One region of the Pseudomonas sp. HLG18 genome, then DNA from elsewhere that is predicted to be linked to it. Evidence: predicted binding sites of a transcription regulator. Region 1 holds the regulator's gene; each other region holds the start of a gene.
The links. The regulator FliA, encoded in region 1, starts transcription of late flagellar genes. The targets are predictions, from matches to a motif close to CTAAAGTTTNNNNNNNNNNNGCCGNTAA.

Region 1 (9,932 bases):
TGCAGTAGCCGCCGTGCGCCTGCTTCGGGCGTCAAAAGTTTGCTTTAAAGGAACGGGGAAAACCGGTGGATCGCTCTCAGTTAATCAACAGTGCTCGCTCGAACATTGCCGATCTCAGTCGGGGCAATCTGGGTGTGCCGCTGTTGCTGCTGGTCATGCTGGCGATGATGATGTTGCCGGTGCCGCCGTTCCTGCTCGACGTGTTCTTCACCTTCAATATTGCCCTGTCGATCGTCGTGCTGCTGGTCTGCGTGTACGCCTTGCGGCCGCTGGATTTTGCGGTGTTTCCGACGATCCTGCTGGTGGCGACGCTGTTGCGACTGGCGCTGAACGTGGCGTCGACGCGGGTGGTGATGCTCCATGGTCAGGACGGCCACGCCGCTGCCGGCAAGGTGATCCAGGCCTTCGGTGAGGTGGTGATCGGCGGCAACTACGTGGTCGGTATCGTGGTCTTCGCGATCCTGATGATCATCAACTTCGTCGTAGTGACCAAGGGTGCCGGGCGGATCTCCGAGGTGAGCGCGCGTTTCACCCTCGATGCGATGCCCGGCAAGCAAATGGCGATCGACGCCGACCTCAACGCCGGTCTGATCGACCAGAACCAGGCCAAGGCCCGTCGTTCCGAAGTCGCCCAAGAGGCTGAGTTCTACGGTTCGATGGACGGTGCCAGCAAGTTCGTTCGCGGTGACGCCATTGCCGGCCTGCTGATTCTGTTCATCAACCTGATCGGCGGCATGGCCGTCGGTATCTTCCAGCACAACATGTCCTTCGCTGACGCCGGCAAGGTGTACGCCTTGCTGACCATCGGTGACGGTTTAGTGGCGCAATTGCCATCACTGTTGTTATCGACAGCGGCAGCGATCATGGTGACCCGTGCTTCCGGCTCGGAAGACATGGGCAAACAGATCAATCGCCAGATGTTCGCCTCGCCCAAGGCGTTGGCGGTGGCCGCCGGTCTGATGGCGGTCATGGGGCTGGTGCCGGGCATGCCGCACTTCTCGTTCCTGACCATGGCCGCGCTGGCCGCCGGTGGTGCTTATCTGTTCTGGAAAAAGCAGAACGTGGCCAAGGTGCAGGCGCTGGAAGAGGTCAAGCGTCAGCAGGAACTGCTGCCGTCGCCGGCCCGTGCCATGGAAACCAAGGAGCTGGGCTGGGACGACGTGACGCCCATCGACATGATCGGCCTGGAAGTCGGCTATCGCCTGATTCCGCTGGTGGACCGCAACCAGGGCGGCCAGTTGCTGGCGCGGATCAAGGGCGTGCGCAAGAAGCTCTCCCAGGACCTTGGCTTCCTGATGCCGACCGTACACATCCGCGACAACCTCGACCTGGCGCCGAGCGCCTATCGCCTGACCCTGATGGGGGTGATCCTGGCCGAAGCCGAGATCTATCCGGATCGCGAACTGGCGATCAACCCGGGGCAGGTCTACGGCACGCTCAACGGCATCACCGCCAAAGATCCGGCTTTTGGCCTGGAGGCGGTGTGGATCGAAGTCAGCCAGCGCGCCCAGGCGCAATCGCTCGGTTACACCGTGGTGGACGCCAGCACCGTGGTCGCCACCCACTTGAACCAGATTCTGTACAAGCACTCCAGCGAGCTGATCGGCCACGAAGAAGTGCAGCAACTCATGCAATTGCTGGCCAAGAGCTCGCCAAAACTGGCTGAAGAGCTGGTGCCGGGTGTGGTCACGTTGTCGCAGTTGCTCAAAGTTCTGCAGGCGCTGTTGGCCGAACACGTGCCGGTGCGCGACATCCGCAGCATTGCCGAAGCGATCGCCAACAACGCCGCCAAGAGTCAAGATACCGCCGCGCTGGTGGCTGCCGTGCGCGTTGGCGTATCCCGCGCCATCGTCCAAAGCATTGTAGGCACTGACTCCGAGCTGCCTGTGATCACCTTGGAACCAAGGTTGGAACAAATATTGCTCAACAGTCTGCAGAAGGCAGGACAAGGCTCGGAAGAGGGCGTTCTGCTGGAGCCGAGCATGGCCGAGAAACTGCAGCGTTCGCTGATCGAAGCGGCGCAGCGTCAGGAAATGCAAGGACAACCGGTGATCCTGTTGGTAGCAGGCCCGGTTCGCGCGATGCTCTCGCGCTTCGGCCGCCTGGCAGTTCCTGGACTGCATGTGCTGGCCTACCAGGAAATTCCGGACAACAAGCAAGTGACCATCGTTGCGACAGTAGGGCCCAACGGCTGAGGTAGTGGTTTATGCAAGTTAAGCGTTTTTTCGCCGCCGATATGCGTCAGGCCATGAAGCTGGTTCGTGATGAGCTGGGCGCTGATGCCGCCATCATTGGCAACCGCCGCATTGCCGGCGGTGTCGAGCTGACGGCGGCGCTGGATTACAAACTGTCGGCGCTGGCCCCGCGTGTTCCGAACATGGAACTCGAGGACGAGCTGCGCAAGACCCAGTCGCGTATCGTCACCGCCCAGGCCGAACTGAGCCTGCGTGGCGAAGCCGACGGCAACACCAATCGCCAGCTGTTCGCCGGACTGCCATTGACCGCCGGCCTGCCGCTGACCGCAGCCGAGCCTCTGACAGAACCGACGTATGCCGCTCCGGCCCGTCCAGCCCCGGCACCTGCGCCGGCGGCCGCTGGTGTCGATCCGCGTGCGCTGGATTCGATGCGTTTCGAACTCAACAGCCTGCGCGAGCTGATGGAAGTACAGCTCGGCACCCTGGCCTGGAATCAGCTGCAAGGCAGCCGCCCGGCTCAGGCGAATCTGTATCGTCGTCTGCAGCGCATCGGTCTGTCGGGCCCGTTGTCCCGTGATCTGCTGTCGATGATCACCGAGATCGACGAACCTCGTCAGGCCTGGCGCATGCTGCTGGCGCATCTGGCACGAATGATTGCCGTACCGGAAGTCGAGCCGCTGGAAGAGGGCGGGATCATTGCCATGGTCGGCCCGGCCGGCATGGGCAAGACCACTACTCTGGCCAAACTCGCTGCCCGCTACGTGCTCAAGTACGGCGCGCAGAACATCGCGCTGGTGAGCATGGACAGTTTCCGCATTGGTGCTCAGGAACAGTTGAAAACCCTGGGCCGGATCCTCAATGTGTCGGTGACCCACGTCGATCCGGGCCAGTCCCTGGTGCAGGCGCTGGATCCACTGCTGCGCAAGCGCGTGGTGCTGATCGATACCGCCGGCCTGCAAGCCAGCGATCCGGCCCTGCGCATGCAGCTGGAAAGCCTGGCCGGTCGTGGCATTCGGTCGAAAAATTATCTGGTGCTGGCAACCACCAGCCAGAAACAGGTTCTAACCGCCGCTTATCACAGTTACAAGCGTTGCGGGCTGGCCGGGTGCATCCTGACTAAACTGGATGAGACGGCCAGCCTTGGCGAAGTGCTGAGCCTGGCGATCAGTCATGAACTGCCGGTCGCCTACCTGACCGACGGCCCGCGGATTCCGGATGATCTGCATCTGCCGCGCCGTCATCAATTGGTCAGCCGCGCCGTCAGCGTGCAAATGCAGGAAGAACCCAGCGAAGAAGCCATGGCTGACATGTTCGCTGATATCTACCACAGTCCGACCAAGCAGGTTGGCTGAGGTAATGAACCGTTTTTGTACCTACATCGATGGTCTGCCATGCATTGTTCCGGTTGTGAACGCGCAGCCAGTAATGTGGCCTCCGTCTATGCAAGACAAGGTAAAGAAATAACATGGGCAGCATGCATCCCGTACAGGTGATCGCGGTGACCGGCGGCAAAGGTGGCGTCGGCAAGACTAACGTGTCAGTGAACTTGTCCCTGGCGCTGGCAGAGCTTGGCCGTCGGGTCATGCTGCTGGACGCCGACCTGGGGCTGGCGAACGTCGACGTTCTGCTGGGCCTCACCCCCAAACGTACCCTGGCCGATGTGATCGAGGGCCGCTGCGAGCTGCGCGACGTGCTGTTGCAAGGCCCCGGCGGGATCCGCATCGTGCCGGCCGCGTCCGGCACCCAGAGCATGGTTCACCTGAGCCCGGCCCAGCATGCCGGTCTGATTCAGGCGTTCAGCGACATCGGCGACAATCTCGACGTGCTGGTGATCGACACCGCTGCGGGTATTGGTGACTCGGTAGTCAGTTTTGTTCGCGCAGCCCAGGAAGTGTTGCTGGTGGTCTGCGACGAGCCGACCTCGATCACCGACGCCTACGCGCTGATCAAGCTGCTCAACCGCGATTACGGCATGAACCGCTTCCGCGTCCTGGCCAACATGGCCCAGAGCCCGCAGGAAGGTCGCAATCTGTTCGCCAAGTTGACCAAGGTCACGGATCGCTTCCTCGACGTCGCCTTACAATACGTCGGTGCGGTGCCTTACGACGAGAGCGTGCGCAAGGCGGTGCAGAAGCAGCGTGCGGTCTATGAAGCCTTCCCGCGTTCCAAGTGCGCACTGGCATTCAAGGCGATCGCGCAAAAGGTCGATACCTGGCCGCTGCCCGCCAACCCGCGCGGCCACCTCGAATTTTTCGTCGAGCGCCTCGTGCAGCAAACGGCAGGACCTGTGCTATGACCGCCAGCGGTATGAATCTTTACAAGAAGTCGGCGCGTGACGCGCAGTACGAGCTGATCGAGCGTTACGCGCCGCTGGTCAAACGCATTGCCTACCACTTGCTGGCGCGATTGCCGGCCAGTGTGCAGGTCGAGGACCTGATTCAGGCCGGGATGATCGGCCTGCTCGAAGTCTCGACCAAATACGACGCCAGCAAGGGCGCCAGTTTCGAAACGTACGCGGGCATCCGGATCCGTGGCGCGATGCTCGATGAAGTGCGCAAGGGGGACTGGGCGCCGCGCTCGGTTCACCGCAACACCCGAATGGTCAGCGATGCGATTCGCTCGATTGAAGCTAAAACCGGACGTGACGCTAAAGATCACGAGGTTGCGGCCGAACTCCAATTGAGTCTCGACGATTACTACGGGATTTTGAATGACACCCTGGGCAGCCGACTGTTCAGTTTCGACGACCTGTTGCAGGACGGCGAACATGAAGGGCTGCACGAGGATGGCGCCAGTGCTCATCTTGAGCCGTCGCGTGACCTGGAAGACGAGCGCTTCCAGGCGGCGCTGGCGGACGCGATTGCCAATTTGCCGGAGCGTGAGCGACTGGTGTTGGCGCTGTACTACGACGAAGAACTGAACCTCAAGGAAATCGGTGAAGTCCTTGGCGTCAGTGAATCGCGGGTCAGCCAGTTACACAGCCAGTGCGCGGCCCGTTTGCGGGGGCGTTTGGGAGAGTGGCGAGCGCGCTGAAGGCAGTGTGGGGACACTGCGAACGAGGCTGGTGCGGTGGTGAACGGCACCGGTCTTGCTCTGTTGTGCTCCAGACAGTCGTCGAGTGCTTTGCCGGATTGATTGAAATGGCGCGTCCAGGTGCTGGGCGCGTTTAAGACTGCTTGGAGGTCGAATTGAACAAAGACATGAAAATCCTCATCGTTGATGACTTCTCAACGATGCGGCGGATCATCAAGAACCTGTTGCGTGACCTCGGGTTCACCAACACCGTTGAAGCCGACGATGGCACCACCGCCATTCCGGTGCTCAACAGCGGCAGCATCGACTTTCTGGTGACCGACTGGAACATGCCCGGCATGACCGGTATCGACCTGCTGCGTCACGTGCGCGCCGACGAAAAACTCAAGCACCTGCCAGTGCTGATGGTGACCGCTGAAGCCAAGCGCGAGCAGATCATCGAAGCGGCCCAGGCCGGCGTTAACGGCTACGTGGTCAAACCTTTCACGGCTCAGGCGCTGAAAGAAAAAATCGAGAAGATTTTCGAACGCATCGGCTGATGACGCGCGGGGGAGCTATGGAGCATAAAGAATCTTCACAGGGCGACTTTGAGTCGACCCTGAAAAAACACGCGGTCGAACTGGTCGAAAGCCTTGAAAAGGGCAGGTTCGGCGACGCTGTGCAACTGATCCATGAGCTCAATCAGACCCGTGACCGTGGCCTGTACCAGGAAGTGGGCAAGCTCACGCGTGAACTGCACAGTGCGATCGTCAACTTCCAGATCGATCCGCACATGCCGCAGGCCGAGGAAGTGTCGCAGATCACTGATGCGACCGAGCGTCTGGGCTATGTGGTCAAGCTGACCGAAGCCGCGGCCAACCGCACCATGGATCTGGTGGAAAGCGCGACCCCTGTGGTCAATGGTCTGGCTGACGAAGCCCAGGCGTTGAGTGCTGACTGGGGCCGCTTCATGCGTCGTGAGGTCGGGGCTGAAGAGTTCCGCGAACTGGCGCGCCGGGTCGACGGTTTTCTGTCACGCAGCAGCGCGGACAATCGCGCGGTGTCGAGCAACCTCAACGACATTCTGCTGGCCCAGGATTACCAGGACCTCACAGGTCAAGTGATCAAGCGCGTGACCCAGTTGGTCACCGAAGTCGAAAGCAACCTGCTCAAGCTCGTGCTCATGGCCAGCCAGGTGGACCGCTTTGCGGGCATCGAACATGACCGTGCGGCGATGCTTGCTGAAAAAGATCCACAAAAACATCTCTCGCAGGGTGAAGGTCCGCAGATTCATGCCGATAAACGAGAAGACGTTGTGTCCGGTCAGGACGATGTGGACGATTTGCTATCCAGCCTTGGATTTTGAGTTTAGGTTTTTAGACCTGTAGGAGCACCCCATTAATGAGCTTCGGCGCCGATGAAGAGATCCTTCAGGATTTCCTGGTTGAGGCCGGCGAGATTCTTGAGCAACTGTCCGAACAACTGGTCGAGCTGGAAAGCCGCCCGGATGACGCAGATCTGCTCAACGCAATTTTTCGCGGTTTCCACACTGTAAAAGGGGGCGCCGGCTTCCTTCAGCTCAACGAGCTGGTGGAGTGCTGTCACATCGCCGAAAACGTGTTCGACATCCTGCGCAAGGGTGAGCGACGCGTCGATGCAGAACTGATGGACGTGGTGCTCGAAGCGCTGGACGCGGTGAACAGCATGTTCAGCGAAGTCCGCGATCGCAGTCCGATCACCGCCGCCACCCCGCAACTGCTGGCCGCCCTGGCGCGCCTGGCCGAACCGCAATCGGCGGATGAAGCCCCGGCTTCGCCCGTTGCCGAGATGATCGAAGAACTGGTCGTTGAGAACGAGGCCGGGGACTCCAGCGACATCACCGATAACGAATTTGAACAGTTGCTGGACTCGCTGAACGCCGTCAAGGCCGAAGCCGAAGCCCCGGCGGCTACCGCTGCGCCTGCTTCCGATGAAGCGGCCAGCGATGAAATCACCGACGCCGAGTTCGAGTCGCTGCTCGACCAGTTGCATGGCAAAGGCCAGTTCGCGGCCGACGCCGTGGCTCCGGCCGCTGCTGCACCTGCTGCTCCGGCGGCGGGCGACAGCTCGGACATCACCGACGACGAATTCGAAGCCTTGCTCGATCAGTTGCACGGCAAGGGCAATTTTGCTGTCGATGCGCTGGAGTCGGCGATTGCTTCCGTTCCTGCGAATGCGAATGCTGCTCCGGCAGCGGCGGCGGCCGGTAGCGATCTGATCACTGACCACGAGTTCGAATCGCTGCTCGACGATCTGCATGGCAAAGGCAAGTTCACTGACGTCGCCACCGGTGCCGTCGTGACAGCCGGCAATGCTTCGGCTGTTGCAGCGCCTGCCGCCAAGACCCCGGCCGCTGCGGCGAAACCTGCCGCAAAAGCGCCTGAGCCGAAAGCCGAACCGGCCAAACCGGCTGCCGCTGCTGCACCGGCTCCGGCCCGTGCTCCGGCGACACCGCCACCGGAAAAACCGGCGAGCGAAGCCGAGACCACCGTTCGCGTGGACACCGCTCGTCTCGACGAAATCATGAACATGGTCGGCGAGCTGGTGCTGGTGCGTAACCGTCTGGTGCGCCTGGGCCTGAACAGCGGCGACGAGTCGATGCAGAAGGCCGTGTCGAACCTCGACGTGGTCACTGCCGACTTGCAGACCGCTGTCATGAAGACCCGGATGCAGCCGATCAAGAAAGTCTTCGGCCGCTTCCCGCGTCTGGTTCGCGACCTCGCGCGTCAGCTCAAGAAAGAGATCAACCTGGAACTGGTGGGCGAAGAGACCGACCTCGACAAGAACCTCGTCGAGGCACTGGCTGACCCGCTGGTCCACTTGGTGCGCAACGCGGTCGACCACGGCATCGAGTCGCCGGAAGAACGCGAAGCCTCGGGCAAGGCCCGTGGCGGCAAGGTGATCCTGGCCGCTGAACAGGAAGGCGACCACATCCTGCTGTCGATCTCCGACGACGGCAAAGGCATGGACCCGAATGTCCTGCGCGCCATCGCCGTGAAACGCGGCGTGATGGACAAGGATGCCGCCGATCGCCTGAGCGACACCGAGTGCTACAACCTGATCTTCGCCCCGGGCTTCTCGACCAAGACCGAGATCTCCGACGTGTCTGGCCGCGGTGTGGGCATGGACGTGGTGAAGACCAAGATTTCCCAGCTCAACGGTTCGATCAACATCTACTCGACCAAGGGCGCGGGCTCGAAAATCGTCATCAAGGTACCGCTGACGCTGGCGATCATGCCGACCCTGATGGTGATGCTCGGCAACCAGGCGTTCGCGTTCCCGCTGGTGAACGTCAACGAAATCTTCCACCTCGACCTGTCGACCACCAACGTCGTGGACGGCCAGGAAGTGGTGATCGTGCGGGACAAGGCGCTGCCATTGTTCTACCTCAAGCGCTGGCTGGTCAGCTCCGCAGCTCACGAAGAGCAGCGCGAAGGCCATGTGGTGATCCTTTCGGTGGGCACCCAGCGGATCGGCTTCGTCGTCGATCAACTGGTCGGTCAGGAAGAAGTGGTCATCAAGCCATTGGGCAAAATGCTGCAGGGAACCCCGGGCATGTCCGGCGCCACCATCACCGGTGACGGCCGCATTGCGCTGATTCTCGATGTTCCAAGCATGCTCAAGCGTTACGCCGCACGGCGTATTTGAATCCGGGGCGGCGGGGCGACGACGTCCCGCCGCACCTAATGGAGTGTTTATGGCAGTCAAAGTCCTGGTGGTGGACGATTCGGGTTTTTTCCGCCGCCGCGTCTCGGAAATTCTTTCAGCGGATCCGAGCATCCAGGTTGTCGGTACGGCAACCAACGGTAAAGAGGCGATCGATCAGGCCCTGGCCCTCAAGCCGGACGTGATCACCATGGACTACGAGATGCCGATGATGGATGGCATCACGGCCGTGCGGCACATCATGCAGCGCTGCCCGACGCCGGTGTTGATGTTCTCCTCGCTGACGCACGAAGGCGCCCGGGTCACCCTGGATGCGCTGGACGCCGGCGCGGTGGATTTCCTGCCGAAGAATTTCGAAGACATCTCCCGCAATCCGGAGAAGGTCAAGCAACTGCTGTGCGAGAAGGTTCACAGCATCTCACGCAGCAACCGTCGTTTCAGTGCCTACAGTGCGCCGACGCCTGCCGCTGCACCGACGCCCGCACCGGCGGCTCCCGCGCCGTCGAGCTTCAGCAGTCACAGCAGCGCACCGGCCCGTCCGGCACCTGCGCTTGCACCGACTCGCGCGCCAGCGGCCAGCGCTTCGTCGCCAGCCCCGAAACGCAAAAACTACAAGCTCGTGGCGATTGGTACATCGACCGGCGGCCCGGTCGCACTGCAGCGGGTTCTGACCCAGTTGCCGGCCAACTTCCCGGCACCGATCGTGTTGATCCAGCACATGCCGGCAGCCTTCACCAAGGCCTTTGCCGAGCGTCTGGACAAGCTGTGCCGCATCAGCGTCAAGGAAGCCGAGGATGGCGACATCCTGCGTCCGGGCCTGGCGCTGCTGGCTCCGGGTGGCAAGCAGATGATGATCGACGGCCGTGGCGCGGTGAAAATCCTGCCGGGCGACGAGCGTCTGAACTACAAGCCTTGCGTGGACATCACTTTCGGTTCCGCAGCGAAATCCTACAGCGACAAAGTTCTGGCGGTCGTGCTGACCGGCATGGGCGCCGACGGTCGCGAAGGCGCCCGTCTGCT
Region 2 (9,932 bases), 2.9 Mb from region 1:
CCGGCCAGAATCAGGTAAAGCCCCACAAACCCATGGCGCGGTTCGACATAGGCAATCAGCGGAATCGCCGTCGCACTGGCACCGAACGATAAACAGTAACGCAGGGCAAATACCCGTGACTGCCATTGCGGCGCGACGAAATTGGCGACCATCGAATCGTTCACCGTCACCTGACCGAACACCACAAACATGAATGCCGCCCCAACGGCGATCACCGCCCAGCCGTCGACATAAGCCAGCGCGAACAGTAACGGCGCCTGGCACAACGTCAGCACGATAAACGGCCATTTCAGGCTGACGCGGTGCAGCACCCGACCGATGCTCAACTGCGCAATCGCACCGAAGGCGTAAGCCAGGCTCACCACCACACCGAGGGTCTGTGGCGAGGCGAACAGGTCATGCAAGCGCTCCTGAAACAGTTTTGGATAGGTCATGGTGGTGGCGTTGAACACCACCCCGCCGGTGGCCGTGGCCAAGGCCAGCACGCCGAACACCATGGCCATCGAAATCCGCTGGCCGCCGGCGCCCTTGAGCGCGGTGTGCGGACGCTTGGGGATCGGCTCCTCGCGCACCTGCAAGGCAAAACCGATCCCCAGCACGATGGCCACGGCACCCGGAATCAGGAACGCCGAACGCCAGCCGAACTGCGCCACCAGCAGACCGGTGATCAGCGCCGAGAACGCCACGCCAAGATTGCCCCACATGCCGTTGATGCCGATTTCGCGGCCACGATTTTGCGCATAGGCCACCAGCATCGCCGTGCCGACCGGGTGATAGATCGCAGCAAAAATGCCGATCAGGGTCAGGCCGATCACCAGCATCGTCGGGCTGTTACTTAAGCCGGTAACGATCGCCGAACCACCGATGCCGAAGAAAAACACCAGCATCATCCGTCGCCGGCTCCAGTGATCGCCGAGCCAGCCGGCCGGTAGCGAACAGGCGCCGAACGCAATGAAACCGCCCAGCGACAGGCCGATCAGCGAGGCGTAGTCGAGGGCGAAGGCCTGGGTCATGCCGAGCACGGCGGCGGGGAAAATCAGCATGAACATGTGATCGATCACATGGGCTGCGTTGATGTAGCGGATGACATTTCTGGATTGATTCATCGCGGCACGCTTTTCTTTTTATGAACAGGAGGGGTGTGAGCGCCTATGCTAAGTTGGCAAAAAAGCGCATTCCTGCCATTCAAGTCAGCGAACCGGACATGTTGATCAGCCATTTCGAACACGGCCCGGTGAGCGCCTACCCCCGGGATTACCTGGACGGCGCGCACCAGCCATTGCACCTGCATCGCGAGGCGCAGTTGCTGTATGCGGTGAGCGGGGTCATGCGGGTGGTCACGGCACAAGGTGCTTGGGTGATTCCACCGACCCGCGCGGTGTGGATCCCACCGCAGATCGGCCACGAGATCTTCATGTCCGGCGATGTGCAGATGCGTTCATTGTTCATCGCCCCCGAGCTGTCGCCCGCCAGCCTGCAACATTGTTGCGTGCTGGCCGTGACGCCGTTGCTGCGCGAACTGATTCTGCGCGCGGTGCAGGGCCCGCCCCACGCCGACAACCCGCTGATCCAGCAATTGATGCTGGAGGAGCTGGCCGGCCTCGAAAACCTGCCGCTGCACATTCCCATGCCCAGCGACCGGCGCCTGCAAAACATTTGCCTGGCGCTGCTGCGCGAGCCTGATCATCCCAACACCCTGGAAGACTGGGCGCAGCAGGTCGGCGCCAGCTCACGCACACTGGCGCGGCTGTTCCAGCAACAACTGAAGATGAATTTCAATGCCTGGCGCCAGCAATTGCGCCTGATGGAAGCCCTGCCCCGCCTGCTCGCCGGGGACAGCGTGCAGAGCGTGGCGCGGGATCTGGGTTACGGCAGCGCGCGGGCGTTCAGCGCAATGTTTCGCCGTTTGCTCGGGGACAATCCCCGGGAGTACCTCAACGCCCTGAATCAGCTCAGTTCGATCAATGCATCTCGGTGAACGCGAGTTTCACGCCGATGGCGATCAGCACGGCGCCCATGGTGCGGTCGAACCAGTGGCCCATGCGGGCGAAACCGGCGCGCACGCGCTGCTGGCTGAACAGCATTGCCACCAGGCAGAACCAGGTTGCGGTCGCGACGGCCAGATAAATCCCGTAGCCGGCCTGCACCGCCAGTGGCGTATGCGGGTTGATCACCACCGTGAACAGCGACAGGAAAAACAGCGTGGCTTTCGGGTTCAGACCATTGGTCACGAAGCCTGAAGTGAAGGCGCCACGGGCGGTGCGTTCGCCGGCCTCTTTGTGCAGGTCGTCAGTCACGGTCTTGGCGGGTTGCGCGCGCAGGGCCTTGTAGCCGATGTACAGCAGGTAAGCGGCGGCGGCCCATTTCAAAGCGTTGAACAGCACGATCGATTGGGAAACGATCAGGCCGATGCCCAGCAGCGAATAACCGACGTGCAGGAAAATCGCCGTGCCCACACCCAGCGCGGTCCAGGTCCCGGCGCGCCGACCGTGGGTCACGCTTTCGCGCACCACCACGGCGAAATCAGGACCGGGGCTGGCGACGGCCAACAGGTGGATCAGGGCAACGGTCAAGAATTCGGTCCAGTACATGAGGGCTCCTTTCGGCCAAGCGTAACGCGTTGTTTCATCTGGTAGGCTCGGCAGATTACGCCTTCCCTTCAAAGCACAACAGGTACAGTTGATGACGAACGCCCACCGCGCCGTATTCCTCGATCACCCGTCGCTGGATCTTGGCGATCTCGACTTGAGCCCTTTGCGCGACTGCTTCAGCGATCTGCAACTGTTCGCCCAGACGTTGCCTGCGCAGATTGCCGAACGCCTGCAAGGGGCGACCGTGGCGATCAGCAACAAGGTCCTGATCGACGCCGCCGCCATGGCCGCCAACCCACAGCTGAAGCTGATCCTGATCACCGCCACCGGCACCAACAACGTCGATCTGGCCGCCGCCCGCGCCCATGGCATCACCGTGTGCAACTGCCAGGGTTACGGCACGCCATCGGTGGCGCAACACACGATCATGCTGCTGCTCAACCTCGCCACGCGGCTGGCCGATTATCAAAAAGCCGTCGGTGAAGGACGCTGGCAAGAGGCCAAACAGTTCTGTCTGCTGGATTATCCGATCGTTGAGCTGGAGGGCAAAACCCTCGGCCTGCTCGGGCATGGCGAACTGGGCGGCGCAGTTGCGCGTCTGGCCGAAGCCTTTGGCATGCGTGTGTTGCTGGGGCAGATTCCGGGGCGTCCGGCCCGCCCGGATCGTCTGCCGCTGGAGGAACTGCTGCCGCAGATCGACGCCCTCACCCTGCACTGCCCGCTCAATGAACACACCCGCCACTTCATCGGTGCCCGCGAGCTGGCGTCGATGAAACCGGGTGCTTTCGTGGTCAACACCGCCCGTGGCGGGCTGATTGACGAGCAAGCATTGGCCGATGCACTGCGCAATGGTCATCTGGGTGGCGCGGCGACCGATGTATTGAGCGTCGAACCGCCAACCCAGGGCAATCCGCTGCTGGCCGCCGACATCCCGCGCCTGATCGTCACCCCGCACAACGCCTGGGGCAGCCGCGAAGCGCGGCAGCGAATCGTCGGCCAACTGGTGGAAAACACCCAGGCGTTCTACAGCGGTAAGGCGCTGCGGGTCGTCAGTTGATAAACTGCGGCACTTTTTTTCACAGGAGCAGTTATGGATCCGCGCAGTGAAGTACTGCTTCGTCAGGTCGAGTTATTCCAAGGCTCGCTGTTGTTGGCCGGTCTGCCGGCCGATGACTTGCTCGGGCGCCTGCCCGACGCCTTCGGCTGGTGCTGGCATGCGGGTGACCAGGCGGCGCTCGACGCGCGCTTCGAAGGTCGCAGCCATTTCGGCGTGAATGTGCCGGAGCGCGCATTCGACAGCGCCGTGGTGTTCCTGCCCAAGTCCAAGGATTTGACCGACTACGTCCTCAATGCCGTGGCTTCACGTCTGGCCGGGCGTGAGGTGTTTCTGGTCGGGGAAAAGCGCAGCGGCATCGAAGGCGCGTCCAAGCAACTCAACCCGTTCGGCAAGCCGCGCAAACTCGACAGCGCACGCCATTGCCAACTGTGGCAAGTGACGGTGGCCAACGCTCCAGAAGCCAAATCCCTGGAAAGCCTGGCCCAGACTTATGAGCTGCCACTGGCCGAGGGACCGCTGAAAGTCATCAGCCTGCCGGGCGTCTTCAGCCATGGCCGACTGGATCGCGGCAGTGCCTTGCTGCTGGAACACCTGGACAAACTGCCGAGCGGTCACCTGTTGGACTTCGGTTGCGGTGCCGGGGTGCTCGGTGCGGCGGTCAAGCGTCGTTACCCGCACAATCAGGTCACGTTGCTCGACGTTGATGCCTTCGCTGCCGCCAGCAGCCGGTTGACCCTGGCGGCCAACGGTCTGGAAGCCGAGGTGCTGACCGGTGACGGCATCGATGCCGCGCCGATGGGCCTGAATGCGATTCTGAGCAACCCGCCGTTCCATGTCGGCGTTCACACCGACTATTTCGCGACCGAGAACTTGCTGCGAAAAGCAGCGAAACATCTGAAAAACGGCGGCGAACTGCGGCTGGTGGCGAACAGCTTCCTGAAGTATCAACCGCTGATCGAAGAACATCTTGGCGTGTGTGCGATCAAGGCTGAAGGCAATGGTTTCCGGATTTACCGGGCCAAGCGCGGCTGAAAATTAGCACTTGCCGAATGGATTCTGCCTAGGCAGAATCCGCTCCGTCCTAGGGGAGTAGTCTCCCACGAGCGCCATGCTCGTCCGGCATACGTCAACATACTTGATCCTCAGATCATGGCGTATGCGACCCAAGCGTCCGCAGCAGACGGATCGCAGGGTTTGACAAGACCTATGACACGCACACCTTACCCGGGGCGGGAAGGCTGTACGTGTCATAGCCGTGTCGACCCGCCCCTTAGGAAATCCTGATGCTGGACTCGTTACTCGTTCCCACCGCAATCGTTGCCCTGGCCGAAATCGGCGACAAGACGCAACTGCTCGCGCTGATTCTCGCCGCTCGCTTTCGCAAACCCTGGCCGATCATTGCCGGCATCGTCGCTGCGACCCTGGCCAACCACGCGGCAGCCGGTGCGGTAGGTGCCTGGTTCGGCAGTTTCTTCTCCGATGCTGTCCTGCACTGGATTCTCGCCGCAAGCTTCACCGCCACCGCCCTGTGGACGCTGGTGCCGGACAAGATGGACGACGACGAAGCCAGCACCGCCCGCAAGTTCGGGCCGTTCCTGACCACCCTGATCGCCTTCTTCCTCGCGGAAATCGGTGACAAGACCCAGATCGCCACCGTGATGCTGGCTGCGCAATACCCGGAACTGTGGCTGGTGATCATCGGCACCACGCTCGGCATGTTGATTGCCAACGTACCGGTGGTTCTGGCGGGTAACTTTGCCGCAGACAAATTGCCATTGACCCTGATCCGTCGCCTCGCGGCTTCGGCGTTCATGATTCTGGCAATCGTCGCGGTGTACAAGGCGATGCAGAGCAGCGGCTGGGTCTGATCCGGCAGACCGCTCCCATACTCAGTGTGGGAGCGGTCATTTGTTTCAGGACTTGGGCGCTTTTTCGTAGAGCGGCATGACCTTCGGAATCGCCGCCTGCAAGGCAGCCGTGCGACTGCTGGAGGACGGGTGAGTGCTCATGAACTCCGGCGGTGCACCTTCGGACGCCTTGCTCATCTTGTTCCACAGGGTGATCGCGGCGTTCGGGTTGTAGCCGGCGCGGGCAGCCAATTCCAGGCCGATCAGGTCGGCTTCGTTCTCATTGGCGCGGCTGTTGGGCAGTGTCATGCCGTAGTTGGCCACGGTATCGGCCAGCGCCAGGCTGTCCTGACCCAGACCGAGCAACGCGCCGGCGCCCTGCTTGGCCATTTCGATGCCATAGGCCTTGGACATCGCTTCACGACCGTGCTCGCGCAGGGCGTGGGCGATTTCATGGCCCATGACCGCAGCGATTTCATCGTCGGTCAGTTTCAGGCTGTCGATCAGCCCGGTGTAGAAAATGATCTTGCCGCCAGGACCGCAGTTGGCGTTGAGCTCGTCACTCTTGATCAGATTCACTTCCCACTGCCATTGCGCCGCATCCGGACGGAAGTTCGGCGCCTGGGCGATCAAGCGGTTGGCAATCGCCTGAACCCGCCTGGCTTCGTTGCTGGTCTTGTCCAGCACACCTTTGCTGGACGCCTCGCCAACGGTCTTCTGATAGGACTGGGCATACATCTGGTCGACCTCTTGCGAGGACAGCATGCTGAACATGTACTGCTTGCGCTCCACACCCACGGCACCGCCGCTGGTGGTGTTGACCGACTGACAACCGGCCAGCAACAGCGCTGCGCTCAGTGCACTTACAACCAATGTCTTGTTCATTCAAAAGCTCCCTGAAAACCTGCCGCGTATCCTAGGCGGGTAATTGTATCGACGCCAGATACAACGGACGTGTTGCACCTGTTTTCAGAAGACGCCCGCCAGTCCTGCAGGAAAAAATTCACATTCTTCGGCAAGCCTGCTGCAGCAGCGTCGCACACTGATCCATTTGCGACATCCGGCCCTGATTGCACGCGTTTTGCCTCATGGCGCAATAGTGGCTGCCGATACAGCAGCGGCAGACGTCCTCTCGCGTGCGGAGCTCCCATGAAGTTCAAGTCGATCCAGTTTTCCGTGGCCGCCCTGGCCGGCGCCATCGTACTCAGCGTGGTCGCCGCGCTGGTGCTGTATGCGCTGTTCTCCGGTGCCCGCACCCAGGAAATGGTCCAGCAACGGACCCAGGCCCAGTTCGAACAAGTCATCGAACAGCGCCTGACCTCGCTGGCGCAGACCCAGGTCAGCCAGATCCAGCGTGAACTGGAAGCGCCGCTGCTGATTGCCGGCGGACTGGTGCGCGTCAACGCCCTGCTCGGCACTCCGGGCACCGACGGCCAGCCACGACTGACCGTCAGCCGCGAGCAACTGATCAGCCTGATCAAGGAAAACGTCGAGAAGAACCCGAAGATTCTCGGCACTTACATCGGCTGGGAAAAAAATGCGCTGGATCACAATGACGCGGCCTATGTCGGTACCCAGGTTGTCGGCATCGACCCTGGCAACGGGCGCTTCCTGCCGTGGTGGTTTCGCAATGACGACGGCACCTTGGGCCTGGACAAACTGGTGGACGTTGACGACCAGAAGGTCCTGTCCACCGGCGTGCGCGCCAGCGAGTACTACCTGTGCTCGAAAGAAACCAGGAAATCCTGTGTGATCGATCCGGCCCCGTACAAGGTCGGCGACAAGATCGTCATGCTCGCCTCCTTCATTGAACCGATCATGCTCAACGGCACCTTCCAGGGCATCGTCGGCGCCGACCTGTCGGTGAACTTCATCCAGGAAATGCTGCTGGGCGCAAACCAGAAGCTCTACAGCGGCGCCGGGCAAATGGCCCTGATCGGCAGCAACGGCCGGATCGTTGCCTACACCCAGGACCCGAGCAAATTCGGCGAGAAGGTCAGCGACATTCTCGACGCCCAACAGATTGCCAACATGGCCAATCTCAAGCGCGGCGAAGTGACTTACACCATCAATAAAGAGCAAGGCCGGATCGAGTTGTACCTGCCGTTCGGCATCGGTCAGACCGACGCGCGCTGGACACTGATGCTGCAACTGCCACTGAACGCGGTGATGGCCGATCTGCAAAAGCTGCAAGGCGACCTCGACGCCCAGCGCAAATCCGACACTTTCGGCATGGCCATGGTCGGCCTGATCATTGCCGGCCTCGGCCTGCTGGTGATCTGGCTGGTGGGCCACGGCATCGCCCGTCCGCTGAAGCAAATGGTCACCATGCTCGACGACATTGCCCAGGGCGAGGGCGACCTGACCCGTCGCCTGACCAGTGATCGCAACGACGAACTCGGCTCCATCGCCAAAGGCTTCAATACCTTCCTCGCGAAATTGCAGGGGATGATCACGCAGGTGGTAGCGTCGGTACAGAGCGTCAGCGATTCCTCGGAGCACACCGCGGACATCGCGATCCGGACCAATATCGGCATTCAGAAACAGATGGCCGAGATCGATCAGGTGGCCACCGCCGTGCAGGAAATGACCGCCACCGCCCAGGACGTCGCGCGCAACGCGACCCAGGCGGCACAAGCCGCCAGCCATGCCGATCAGGCGGCCAGTCAGGGCATGCAGATCGTGCGTGACACCTCCAACTCGATTGGCGTGCTGGCCGTGGAAATCGGCAAGGCCGTGGACGTGGTGCAGACGCTGGCCAAGGACAGCGAGAACATCAACGCGATCCTCATCGCCATTCGCGGGATCGCCGAGCAGACCAACCTGCTGGCCCTCAACGCCGCCATCGAAGCAGCACGTGCCGGTGAACAGGGTCGCGGGTTTGCCGTGGTGGCCGACGAGGTGCGCAACCTGGCGCAGAAGACCCAGAAAGCCACCGAAGAAATCCAGAGCATGATCCAGCAACTGCAGCAGGGCACCCGGGATGTGGTGCGGGTCATGGAAGACAGCCAGAACCGCACCGACGAAAGCGTGCAGCACGCGGCCAAGGCCGCCGAAGCGCTGGAGACCATCACCCAGGCGGTGTCGGTGATCAACGACATGAACACCCAGATCGCCAGCGCCGCCGAGGAACAGAGCGCAGTGGCCGACGACATCAACCGCAACGTGATCAACATCGGTCAGGTGGCGAACGAGGTGGCCGGTGGTGCAGATGAATCGAGTTCGGCGAGTGCGGACCTGACCAAACTGGCGGAGCAGCAGCGGCGGTTGATCAATCAGTTCAAGGTTTGACCGATCAGGCCGGAGTCAGACACTCCGGCCCGTTGAGCTTCGGATCATTGACCAGGTTCGCCAGCACCCGCTCACGCAAGGCGGCGGGTTCGCTGGCGAGCAGGCCTTGCAGGACGTGCAGCGGCGTTTCCGGATCGAGCCATGCCGCCTGCCCCGCCTCGTCGAGAATCAACGGCCGGCGCTGACTGGCCGCCGACTGAGTGATCACCGCCGTGCTCAGCCACACCTGTTCCTGCACCGGATACGCCTCCCAGATCGCCGCAAAAAACAGCGAAGAACCTTCCCCCGGCGTCAACCAGTACGGGTGCTTGCGCACATTTCCGCGCCATTCGTAAAACCCGTTGGCCGGCAGCAGGCAACGGCGCAGGCGCAGGGCTTCGCGGAACATTGGCTGTTCGGCAACGGTTTCGGCCCGGGCATGGGCCGGGGTACGCGACAGATCAGTCAGCCACGGCGGCGTCAGGCCCCAGCGGGCACGGGCCAGGGTGCGCTGGCCATCAGGTTCGGCGCGCAGCATCAACACCGAATCGTTGGGGGAAATGTTCCACTGCGCCTGCTGATCAGCGGGAAAACCTGGCAGCGCCGCGAAGTCGCGGTTCCAGCGAAACAGGGCATAACGTCCACACATGGGGCAGCACGACTCAAGAAAAAAACGAACGTCAGCCTAACAGACCAGCGTACCGGGGAAGCTCTCCGGTTCATCGCCGGGCAGCGGCAGCGCGGCATTGTACGCGCTGATCAGCTCGCGGGCGTATTCGGCCTGATCGTTCTCGACCGAAAGCCCCAGCAGGCCGAAGATCGGCAACTCGCCCGTGCCGCCGAGCAGATCACGCCCCACCAGATGCGCCTCGATGCCTTCGCTGGCGAGCATGCCCTTGAGCATTTCGCCTTCCATCAGGTTTTCCGGCTCGTAGATTCGCTGCATGGGCGCACCTCACTCGTTTTCGCTGAAGACTTCCAGAAACCAATCCTCTCCATGGACCTGCAGTACGAACGTAATGGGTCGGCAACACACCTGACAGTCTTCGATATAGGTCTGATCGCCCGCCGACAGATCCACGGTCGTCTCGACTTCCTCCCCACAGTACGGACATTCATACAGTGCGCTTTCCAGCATCGCGGTCTCCCGGGTGACTTGTGCGTATA
Region 3 (9,932 bases), 1.2 Mb from region 1:
ATCGGGATGAGGTCGGCGGCTTGCGCCAGGGAGGAAAGGAGCAGGGCGCTCAGGGCGGCCAGACGCAGAGGGTTTTTCATGCAGGGTTCTCGACTCGGGTGACGGTCAAAAAGAACGCATTTTGACCGGTTTTTCCGACCCGGCATCAACGGAGTGTTTCCAGTTGATACAAGGCAGGCTGTCAGCATGATCGTAGATCAAAGCTGACAGCCTCCTGAGTGCGAGATGACAAATCCGTCAGCTGACCTTGAACCGGCCCATGATTGCGCTCACCCGACCGTTGGCCTCTAGGAGCTGGCGGGTATTGGTTTCACTGGCCTGGCCGCTTTGCACCAGCTCATCCACCATGTGGCGGATCTGCACCATGCTGCGATTGATTTCTTCGGTGACGGCGCTTTGCTGTTCGGCGGCCGTGGCGATCTGGGCACTGAGGCTGTTGATATGGCTGACGGAGCCGGCCATGTCGTCGAGCCCGCTGGTGACCCGGGCGGTGGCGTCGGCAGCGGACTGGCAACTGGCCTGGGTGTTTTCCATGGCGCTGACCGAGGAACTTACGCCCTGGGTCAGGCGGGTCAGCATTTCGTTGATTTCCGAGGTACTGGCCTGGGTCCGGGCAGCGAGGGCACGTACCTCATCGGCGACCACGGCGAAACCGCGCCCCTGTTCGCCGGCGCGGGCAGCCTCGATGGCGGCGTTGAGCGCCAGCAGGTTGGTCTGCCCGGCGATCGCACCGATCACCCCCAGAATCTCGGTAATGCGCTGGGCGTCCTGCTGCATGTTTTCGACTTTGTGCGTCGCACTGGCCACTTCATCGATCAGCGCGACGACGCTGCTGGTGGCTTCGCCCACCACGACCCGAGAGCGGTCGGCATTTTCGTTGGCCCGTTGGGTAAACGCCGCGGTTTCGGCAGCGTTTTGCGCGACGCTTTCGGCAGTGGAGCTCATCTCGTTGATAGCGGTAACGGTCTGGTCGGTTTCCGAGGCATGGCGCAGCAGGATCTGGCTGGTGTGTGCCGAGGTGCGCTGCAGGTTGTCGAGGCTCGAAGCCATGGCGCCGGTAGCCTGGGTGACCTCGCCGATCATGTTTTGCAGATAGGCGATGAAGGTGTTGACCGAATGGCCAATGGCACCGAGTTCGTCTTCGGCACGGATGGTGATGCGGCGGGTCAGGTCGGCATCGCCGCTGGACAGCGAATCGATGTTGGCCTTGAGCGCTTTCATGCGCGAAACCAGTTGGCGAATGGCGTAGACCTGCAGCAGCACCAGCAGGATCACCAGCGGAATCTGCAGCAGGCTGAGGCTGCTGAGTACGTCGTCACGTTGCGCGGTGAGCATTTTGGTCGGCAGTGCAGTGGCGAGGAACCACGGTGTGCCTTCGATCGGGCGCATGAAGAAGGTGCTGGCTTCACCGTTGTTGTCGAATTCGACACGCTGCGCCTGATCGCGATTCTGCAGGCCAGCCTTGACCTGGCTGGCGAAGGTAGAACCGGCGGCCAGTTCGCTGATGTTCTTCAACACGATCGGGCCGCTGATACGCGAGCTGTTGCTGATGATCTTGCCGTCGGCCTCGACGATCAGCATTTCGGCGTTGAGGTCTTTTTCCTTGCGCGCCACCAGGTCGTTGAAGAAGCCCAGGGTCACATCGATGGTCGATACGCCCCAGGCGCTGCCGTTTTTCTGGATGGCCATGGCGCAGTTGGTGCGCGGCTCGGCGCTCGCATCATCTTTATAGGCAGCGGCCCAGGCGCATTGCCCGCGCGGGGTCTGCATGCCGCCCTTGTACCAGCTCTGGTCGTAGTAGTTGGGGGCCGCGTCGCTGTTCCAGAAGGTGTTCACGGCGAGCTTGCCGGAGCTGTCACGGTGCCAGAAGGTACTGAACTTGTTGCGTCCCGCCTCACGCTGACCTGGCAACGGCCAGATACCACCGCCGAACACCTTCAATTCGCCGTACTGATCCACCAGCCCCGGCAGCACGGTATCGATGGCGGCGCTGTCGAGCAGTGGAATGGTCTGGGTGATGCTGCGTTGCTGCGACTGAACCTTGTTCAGTTCACCCTGGATCTGCTGGGCCACCTCGGCGATGCGGTTGAGCACGACTTGCTCTTCGGTATGGCGCAGTTTGGGGGCGACCAGTTGGCTGATGCCCACCACGGTCAGGACCGACAACAGCAGGATGAACAGAACCAGAAACAACGTATAGCGAGCCTGAATGGTACGGAATGCGGGCATGGAGACCGGTCCTTGAGCAACGTTCTTATTAGGGGATGGGAGCAAAACAGTAGGGGTATCCCTTACATATCGTCGCGACGCGAGGAAGCTTTAGGTACTGGCGTACTAAAAGAATCCCGGAACGTTGATCGGCCAGTAACAGGCTCGACACATTCAAACTAACCAGCCCGTTTGTTAGAGTAAAAAGTCGATTTTATTGAAGCCGTGAAAAGGGCTTCGGATCAGTAAATCTGGGGCTTGCATTCATTTGTATCGGAAATGTACATAAATTGTAAAAAAGTGAAAAATGGGTTGGTGGCATTCGTTTGCCGGCCGATACTCCGGGCAATTCAAGACGTTCCACAAGGATATTTTTCATGTTCTTTTCGCAAGGAGCACGCTCATGACCGTTGGTTATACCGGCGCCTGGCAACCCAAGGCGGGTTTGCTGGTTCGAGATACCGCAAGTTCAAGCAAACCGGTTTCTCAAAGCCTGAAGGTCAAGCAGATGCTGGCGCTGGTCGGTAACGACCCCACCGCGATCAATACGGCGGAGATGGACAAGCAGGGGCTGCACAAGAACATCAAGGGTTTCGATCCCACCAGTGTTTCAGCCAAGCAGTTGGGCAGCCTGAGTGCAATGTTGCGTAGCCGGGGCCTGATTTCCGAGATCACGTCCATGACGTTGCTCAACGCCGGCGACAAGTTTGATCGCTTCGGCGTACAGAAGGATCCGGACGCCAAGTTCAATGCGCTGGAGTATTTCGCGACGCAGCTGGAAACCATCCAGAACAACAATCTCAAGGGTAACAAGTACGCGAATACGTTGATCCCCGAGTACAAGAAAGCCATCTATGTGCTGCAGAACCTGAAGACTTACGGTCAGGGCGGGGAGCGCAAGCCTCCAACCGATCAAGGTGTCAAAGCCAAGGCATGAAAAAAGGCCCGCCCGGGAACGGAGCGGGCCTTTTCATTTTATGGAGCGGTCAGTTGCCGGTGCTGCATGTCGTCATGCAAGCGCTGCATCTGTGGGCAATGCAGGGTCAGGGGCCTGGGTTGGAATCCGCGATGAAACAGCGCCAGCCATCCCTCACCCCGGCCATCGGGCGCCATTCCGGTGAACACGAACCCGATCGCCGAAAGCCGGCGCCAGGCATTGTCGAAACCCTGTGCGAGCCTGAGCCTGATCGATATCAGCCAATGGGCGGGCAGTTGCTGCAATTGCTTGAGCAAACTGTCGTCGACTTCACTGAAGACTCCGTCATAACGCCCCCATTGTTGTTTCAGCTGCGCCGGCGCGCCGATCCAGGGCGAAACGTTCAACCGCGTTCCGAACACTTCGCACATCTGCTGCATGAACTCACGGCATTCCTGCGGCCAGGTCAACGCCGGCAGCGGGCGCCGATAGCCATCGACGGGGGCGTAACCCAAAACGAGCGATTCCGTCCCGGCCGCGCCAAAGGGCGACGGAGCATGATCGGGCAGGAGACCGGTGTTGTGAAAACCAAGACTGGTGGCCATTTTCTGCGTGTAGGGGTGATGGGTCATCTGCTTGATCGTGACCCCCTGATAACCGAGCGCCTGCGCATGGATCAGCAAATGTCGGCTCAGGCGCGTAGCGACGTTCCGACCACGGAACTGTTCATCGACCACGCTCAGCGCCAGTTCGGCGACGGTCGATCCCTGGTCGAGAATCAACGTGGCATGTCCCGCCACCTGATCGTTCGTCACCGCCACCAACGAGTGCCAGTGGCCGTCGGCATGGTTCTGACTGATCATGCGGGGCAGATAGACATGCGGCTGGGCGTAATAATCGCCATAGATCTTTCTGAACAGACGACTCACGGCGGCGGCGTCACTGGCGCGGTAACCTCGCAGCGTAATCGATTCCATCAGCAACGCTCCTTGCCAGAGGCGTTATAGTCGCGCCGGTCCAGCACGCGCTGACGTTTACCGGAGCGTGGATGACGTACCAGTTCCTGAACCGTGCAGCAGCGAACCCGCAACGCCAGCAAGTGATCGGCGCTCAGTTGCTCGATCAACGGATAGTCTTCGATCAATGCACGGTGCAGCGTCAGGTCGGTTTCAGCCATTGCCGGAGTCATGGCGTTCGGTGCCCAGTGCAGGCGCAGGATATCCATCGCCTCATCCTGCTCGATCACCAGTTGCCAATCATCGCTCCCGGTGACCCGCCGCACGGTCTCGCCGATCGCCTGCGGCAGCAGGGTCAGAATACCCACCCGTATTCGCTGGCTGTCGGCGCAACGACCCATCAGCGCGAACTTGCGCCGGGATGTCCCGCTCGGCTCTCGCCAGCAGGCCCGGTCGCCGACCGGGTAGCGGATCAAAGGCATCAACCGGCGCGTCAGGTTGGTTATCACCAGGCGTCCGACACGGTCGCATTCCTCGATCACTTCGCCGGTCTGCTCATCGAGAATTTCCAGCACAGCGTGGCGTTCGGGGACCCGATGTTCTCCCAGGTCGCAGTCACGATGGCTGGCTCCGATGAACCCGGCGTCCACGCTGGCGTAGCCGATAGAGGCTGCACGGGCATTGGGAAGCACCTGCTTGAGTCGTTGCAACTGTGCGTCAAACAGGCTTTCGCCGGCGTAGAGCAGGGTGGTGACGCCTTCGAGGACTTGACCTTGGTGCTCGAGCCAGGCTGCGAAGGTCAGCAGATGGGCGGGCACACCTGCCAGCACGTTGATCCGGTGCCGGGCAATCGCATCGGCCAGGGCGCCCGAGGCGACATGGCCGGTGAACGGAAACTCGACGACCTCGATTTCCATATGCGTCAGCGCATCGTGAGTGAAGATAAAACTGGCATACAGATCCCCGACAAAAAACAGGTTGGCGACCCGGTCCCCGGTGCTCAACTGCGCGTCGAGGCTGCGACCGAAGTCCGTCACCAGTGTTCGCCACTCCTCGCGCCGGAACAGTGAAAACTTCCCGGCACTGGTGCTTCCTCCCGTTTTGAAGATCAGCGCGTCATTCAGCGGCGCGGTCAGGACAGGCCATTGGTCGAGGTCATGACTGCCTTTCCAGTATTGAACGGGGTCAATCACCGGCAGTTTTTCCAGCGATGGGATCTGCCGGGGAAGCCCGGCAAAATGGCGTGCATAAAAGTCTGAATGCTGTCGCGCAAACGTCACCAGTTCTTCCAGTTCAAATCGTGTGTTCATCATTGGCTCCTTGCCTGTTTGCGCCGGGACCAATGCCCCGATTGTCGATCAGCAGCGGCGTCTTGCCGCTGTGTTTGTTGCGGGTGAATTCGGTGCTGCCGCAGACTTCCACCTCCACCGTCAGCAGGCCTGTCTGGATGAGCGTGGCCAGCGTCGGATAGCCCGACAGGCGATGCTGAACATCATCGGGTTGCCGTGGGCTGCGAAACCGCATGCGTTCCAGGCCGTCCGGAGCATGTTCGAGGATCAACTGAAAATCGCTCTGCAGATGCTTTGCCAGTTGCGACAGGCAGATGAAGTCCGTACCGATGCGCACGAGTCTGCCGTGCCGCTGCAACAGTTCGAAGCGCGGAGTGGGCAGGCCGCAGTCACAATTGCCGGGTATCCAGCGGCCGCTGTCACCGACGTCGTAGCGCTGGACATCCTGACCCTCCCGTTCGATGGAGGTGAATACCAGGCGTCCGGTTTCACTACCGGTCACTGGTCGATCGGCGTCGAATTCGACAATTTCCAGATGCTGGATATCACTCATCAAATGGAACACGCCATCGCCGGTGGCCGGGCAGGCGTGGCCGAGCGGCCCGGCATCGACACTGCCGTAAACGGCCGAACGGATGAGCCTGACGCCACAGTCGCGCATCAGCGCAAGGCTTTGTTCGCCAGGGTGTTCGCCACCGAGAAATACCTTTTCGATCCCGCCATAGTCACGCAGCCGTGCCTGCTCGTTGAGAAACAAACGATGCAGAGTACTGGGCATGCCAACCAGTACGGTGACGCGCTGATCGATGATCAACTGCGCGATGTCGCGATAGTCGTCATCGGCCGGTGCGCCCATCGGCAGGTGTGTGGCACCCAGCAGTTCCAGCACCTTGGAAAAACTGAAGAAGCCACCGTACAGCCCGCCGCTGAAGAACAGGTTCATCACCCGGTCCCGGTTCGGGTCGAGACCGGCCGCGAACAAGCCGTCGGCGCTCGCGCGCATCTGCCGATCGAAATCCCGGTAGCTGTAGCCGGACAGCGCAGGAGTGCCGCTGCTGCCGCCGGAACGGAAGTACAACCGGGCCGCCGGGTGGATCGGGCGGGTGACAAAGACGTCTTTGCTCATGATCGGCAAGTCGGTCACGCCGGGAAACGTCGGCACAGGGTCGAGCGTGGCGCGGGTTGCCAGCGTGGTGCCCGGCAGGCTGACCGACACGCGTCGGCTCAAGCGTTGCAAGGCATAAACGCCATCGTGGGGTTCGCCTTCGTAGCCGTCGTGAATCGCGTGTACCGGGGTGACTCGTGTGACGCCTGCGGCAATCAGCGTCTGGGCCAGCTCGGCGATGTCGTGTTCAGTGCAGATCAGACCGGCGCTTTGCAGCACGTTTCGCCAAGGCAACAGTGTGTCCGTGAGCTGCGTGCGTGGCAGTGGTTTGAGCAACAGGCTACGAAACAGGGGGGAGGGGCCAAGTTGCGGGTCGTGGGTCCAGATGACCCGCCAGTCCGGGGTCTGCCAGACATGACCGGTGGCCCCGGCAAAGCTGTAAGCCAGGCGTGCCATCGCCGTGCGGGTGGTGATTTCCGAGGCTTCCTGAACAGAAGGCAACAGGGCCGGCCAGTGCCGGGCGCGGCGTTCGAACGCCTCGGCCAGGCCTTCGCCGATGGAACGCAGGGTGCTTTCGTCGTCACTGTCCACCAGCAGCCATTGCGGGCTGGAGCAGGCCTGCTGGTCAAGGCGACAGACTTCATCGGCCACGGCGTCCAGGGCCGCCGGCGTGACCGCTGCCGGTGTCAGGTAAATGAAGCTGATACGGTGGCCCCAATCGATCCAGCGACATCCGGGTGCCAGTTGCTGGCGGATCGCTTGCAGCGCCGATTCGCCTCCCCACGCCGAGACGCCGTTTGCGCGTTGGCAGAGTTGGCCGATCCGGGCGGTGGTTGCCGGAACGACCGCGACATGCCCCGCGATCTGGCCGGTCGCATCACACTGCGTCAAAGCGTGGAGCAATCGCGCCGTCAGGCCCTGATCGCTGCTGCTGGGGCGCAACCAGTTGACGTTGCCGGCCAGCAGGCTTTCGATCACGGCGCAGAACGCCAGCAGCGGCGCATTGCCGGGGGTGATGTGAACCACCAGGCCCAGCGGGCTCCAGCGCTCGAAGCGCGGCTGACGATAATCGAAGCGGCGCAGGCTGCCCGGTTGTTCGCCGAGTTCGCGCAAAAGCTTTTGCCGCAGCGCATCCGGTTGGCAGAACTCGATCAGCGACTGGCGTTGTTCAGCGTCGAGGGGCAATGCCAGGTCCGGGTTCTGCAGGCGTGCGGCAAAGGTGGCCGCTGCGTCAAGGACGATCGCCGTGTCCAGCGTCTTGGCCAACCGTTGTGGCAAATCCAGGTCAAGCTGTTGCAGTGCGGCGTCGAAGGTGCAGTCGGTGTGGAGCTGTCCGTTGATCAGGTACATGTCAGTGCTTCCCCAGCAATTCAGAGGCGGCCATGGCGCAGCTTCTGCCGGCCGTGGTCGCGGCGCGGCCATGCAGTTCGAACCAGTCGGTGGCCAGACCGCAGCTACAGCTGGTGCCCGGATGCAGGGTGGCGAGATCGCTCATGACCACGGCATGGGCCGGGCTCGACGAAATGTAAGGCGAGACAAAACTCAGCAAGCCCTGACGGCCGTAAGGCTGAACCGTGAAGTCAGATGGATTGCGCACGAAGACCTTCGAATAGACCGGAACATGGAAACGATGGTGAGCACACTCGAGATACGGCACCGGATGCTCGACCGCGCCGTAACCGTCACGGCAGCGGGACATCTTGATGCCCAATTGGCGGTGGATACGTTCGTACAATTGCTGACGGGGGATCTCTTGCGCCGCATGGGTCTTCCAGCCGCCGCCAAACAGTGCCAGCGAGCCTTCTGCCAGTTGCAGATCAGCCACCCCGGTGGCCCGCATGCGTTGCAGGGTCTGCCAAAGAACGGCAGGGAAGCCGAAGATCCGCACCGGCAAGCCTTCATCGGCGAAGGACTGCAATGCCGCGATCACGCCAAAGCCGTCGAACTCATGACCGCCGCCTGTGTGGCGCAGTGCATAGGCCACGCGATTGACGGGCGCGAACCGACACAGAAACTGATCGGTGAAGGACGTACCCAGGCGGCTGCCGGACTCGGGCTCGTAGCTCAGGAGCAAGTAATTGCACGGTGTCTGCGGGTTGTCCCAGCCATAGTGGTTAAAGATCCGTTCGACCATGAACTGGGCGGCCTCAAGGCTGCGCTTGTCATAGCGCATGCGGCTTTTCTGGCCGCTGGTGCCTGACGATGTCAGCTCCAGAGCGTCTGCACCGGTCGGGCTGAGCAGTTGCTGCTGTTTGAAGAAACTGGCGAAGACCGGGGGCAGTTGCGACCAGTCGTCGAGGCTGTCCACGTCGGCCACGGTGAGACCGTTGGCGTTCAACCAGTGTTCGTAACCGGGCGTGTGGTCACAGTGAAACCGGCAGATTTCGGCCATGGCCTGGTCGAATAACCCCGCTGGCATGGATTGCGCGCAATAGGGTTGCGTCAACGCACAGAGCGCGTCGCTGTGAGGGAAATGGAACATGGGATGTCCTTATGGATGTGTCGAGGAGACGGTTTCCTGGCGGGAGGCCCGAAGAAACCGGTACAGGAATGGAAGGCTCAGCAGGCCACCCAGTGCGGCCCACAAGGCGAAGGATTCAAGGCGGGAGCCCCCGCCGATCGCGGCGATGATCGAGCCGCCGGCGCCCATCACTGCAATCGAGATCATGCCGATCGCCGCCGACACCAGGCCTTTGCTGTCATCGCTGGAAAACAGCGCCAACCGATAGAGCGCGGCATTGCTCATGCCCAGTCCCACGGCGTACAGCACCAGACCGCAGATCAACAGGCCAAGGGTGGCGCCGGTCAGCGCACCGGCCAGCAGAATCAGCAGTCCCAGGCAGAACGGCCAGAGCGCCAGACGAATCAGCTGCGGCAGTTCGCGAGATGCCAGCAAACGGTCAAGGATCAGATTGCCGGCGATGACCGCCGCGAAGATCGGGATCTGCCATAAGGCGTACTCTTGAGTCGACAGCCCCAGCAGCTGGATCAACAACAGGGGGGAAAGACCGATCCAGACGATCAATGGCAGGCTCATCAGCCCGAGTGCAAGGCTTGCACCGAGGAACATTGGGGTGCGCAAGAGCGCCGCGTATCGAAGGCGAGTCTGGTGCCAGGACAGTGGAACCGGCGCCTGCTGCCTGCCATCGCGCCGGACGATCCCGACGGTTTCAGGCATGCAGGCATAGAGCCCGAGCCACGCGATGGCGGCGGCCAGACTCAGACCCAGAAACAGCTCGCGCCAGCTCAGCCATTCCAGCAACAGACTGCCGAGTAACGGGCCGAGCAATGGCGACAGCAACGCGATGTTGCCAAGCAGCGCCATGAGCCGTACGGCATCCGCCTCGCAGAACACTTCCTGAAGCGCGGGGTAGCTGACGGCCACCACGAATCCCAGGCCCATGCCTTGCAACAGCCGTAATGCGTTGAAAACTTCGATACCGGGTGTCGCGACCGCT

Region 2: a site for FliA is predicted at 6,581-6,608, ahead of ACSPX5_RS18730 (methyl-accepting chemotaxis protein). Genes of this name have one in related genera too.
Region 3: a site for FliA is predicted at 2,296-2,323, ahead of ACSPX5_RS08585 (methyl-accepting chemotaxis protein). Genes of this name have one in related genera too.

The regions. Positions count from the first base shown of each region.
Region 1 covers NZ_CP195831.1:618,819-628,750, forward strand. Annotated here, with positions in the region: gene flhA (flagellar biosynthesis protein FlhA) at 66-2,195, shown strand; gene flhF (flagellar biosynthesis protein FlhF) at 2,207-3,547, shown strand; gene fleN (flagellar synthesis regulator FleN) at 3,661-4,491, shown strand; gene fliA (RNA polymerase sigma factor FliA) at 4,488-5,228, shown strand; gene ACSPX5_RS02945 (chemotaxis response regulator CheY) at 5,396-5,767, shown strand; gene ACSPX5_RS02950 (protein phosphatase CheZ) at 5,785-6,573, shown strand; gene ACSPX5_RS02955 (chemotaxis protein CheA) at 6,609-8,894, shown strand; gene ACSPX5_RS02960 (protein-glutamate methylesterase/protein-glutamine glutaminase) at 8,944-9,932, shown strand, end outside.
Region 2 covers NZ_CP195831.1:4,080,827-4,090,758, forward strand. Annotated here, with positions in the region: gene ACSPX5_RS18695 (MFS transporter) at 1-1,106, opposite strand, end outside; gene ACSPX5_RS18700 (AraC family transcriptional regulator) at 1,205-1,978, shown strand; gene ACSPX5_RS18705 (LysE family translocator) at 1,962-2,591, opposite strand; gene ACSPX5_RS18710 (2-hydroxyacid dehydrogenase) at 2,683-3,648, shown strand; gene ACSPX5_RS18715 (class I SAM-dependent methyltransferase) at 3,682-4,680, shown strand; yybP-ykoY riboswitch at 4,720-4,844, shown strand; gene ACSPX5_RS18720 (TMEM165/GDT1 family protein) at 4,932-5,516, shown strand; gene ACSPX5_RS18725 (M48 family metallopeptidase) at 5,562-6,380, opposite strand; gene ACSPX5_RS18730 (methyl-accepting chemotaxis protein) at 6,645-8,786, shown strand; gene ACSPX5_RS18735 (SOS response-associated peptidase) at 8,791-9,414, opposite strand; gene ACSPX5_RS18740 (putative signal transducing protein) at 9,451-9,711, opposite strand; gene ACSPX5_RS18745 (CPXCG motif-containing cysteine-rich protein) at 9,721-9,903, opposite strand.
Region 3 covers NZ_CP195831.1:1,857,406-1,867,337, forward strand. Annotated here, with positions in the region: gene ACSPX5_RS08580 (DUF411 domain-containing protein) at 1-80, opposite strand, end outside; gene ACSPX5_RS08585 (methyl-accepting chemotaxis protein) at 238-2,229, opposite strand; gene ACSPX5_RS08590 (hypothetical protein) at 2,612-3,145, shown strand; gene ACSPX5_RS08595 (GNAT family N-acetyltransferase) at 3,184-4,101, opposite strand; gene ACSPX5_RS08600 (phenylacetate--CoA ligase family protein) at 4,101-5,390, opposite strand; gene ACSPX5_RS08605 (aldehyde dehydrogenase family protein) at 5,374-7,824, opposite strand; gene ACSPX5_RS08610 (LuxE/PaaK family acyltransferase) at 7,826-8,956, opposite strand; gene ACSPX5_RS08615 (MFS transporter) at 8,966-9,932, opposite strand, start outside.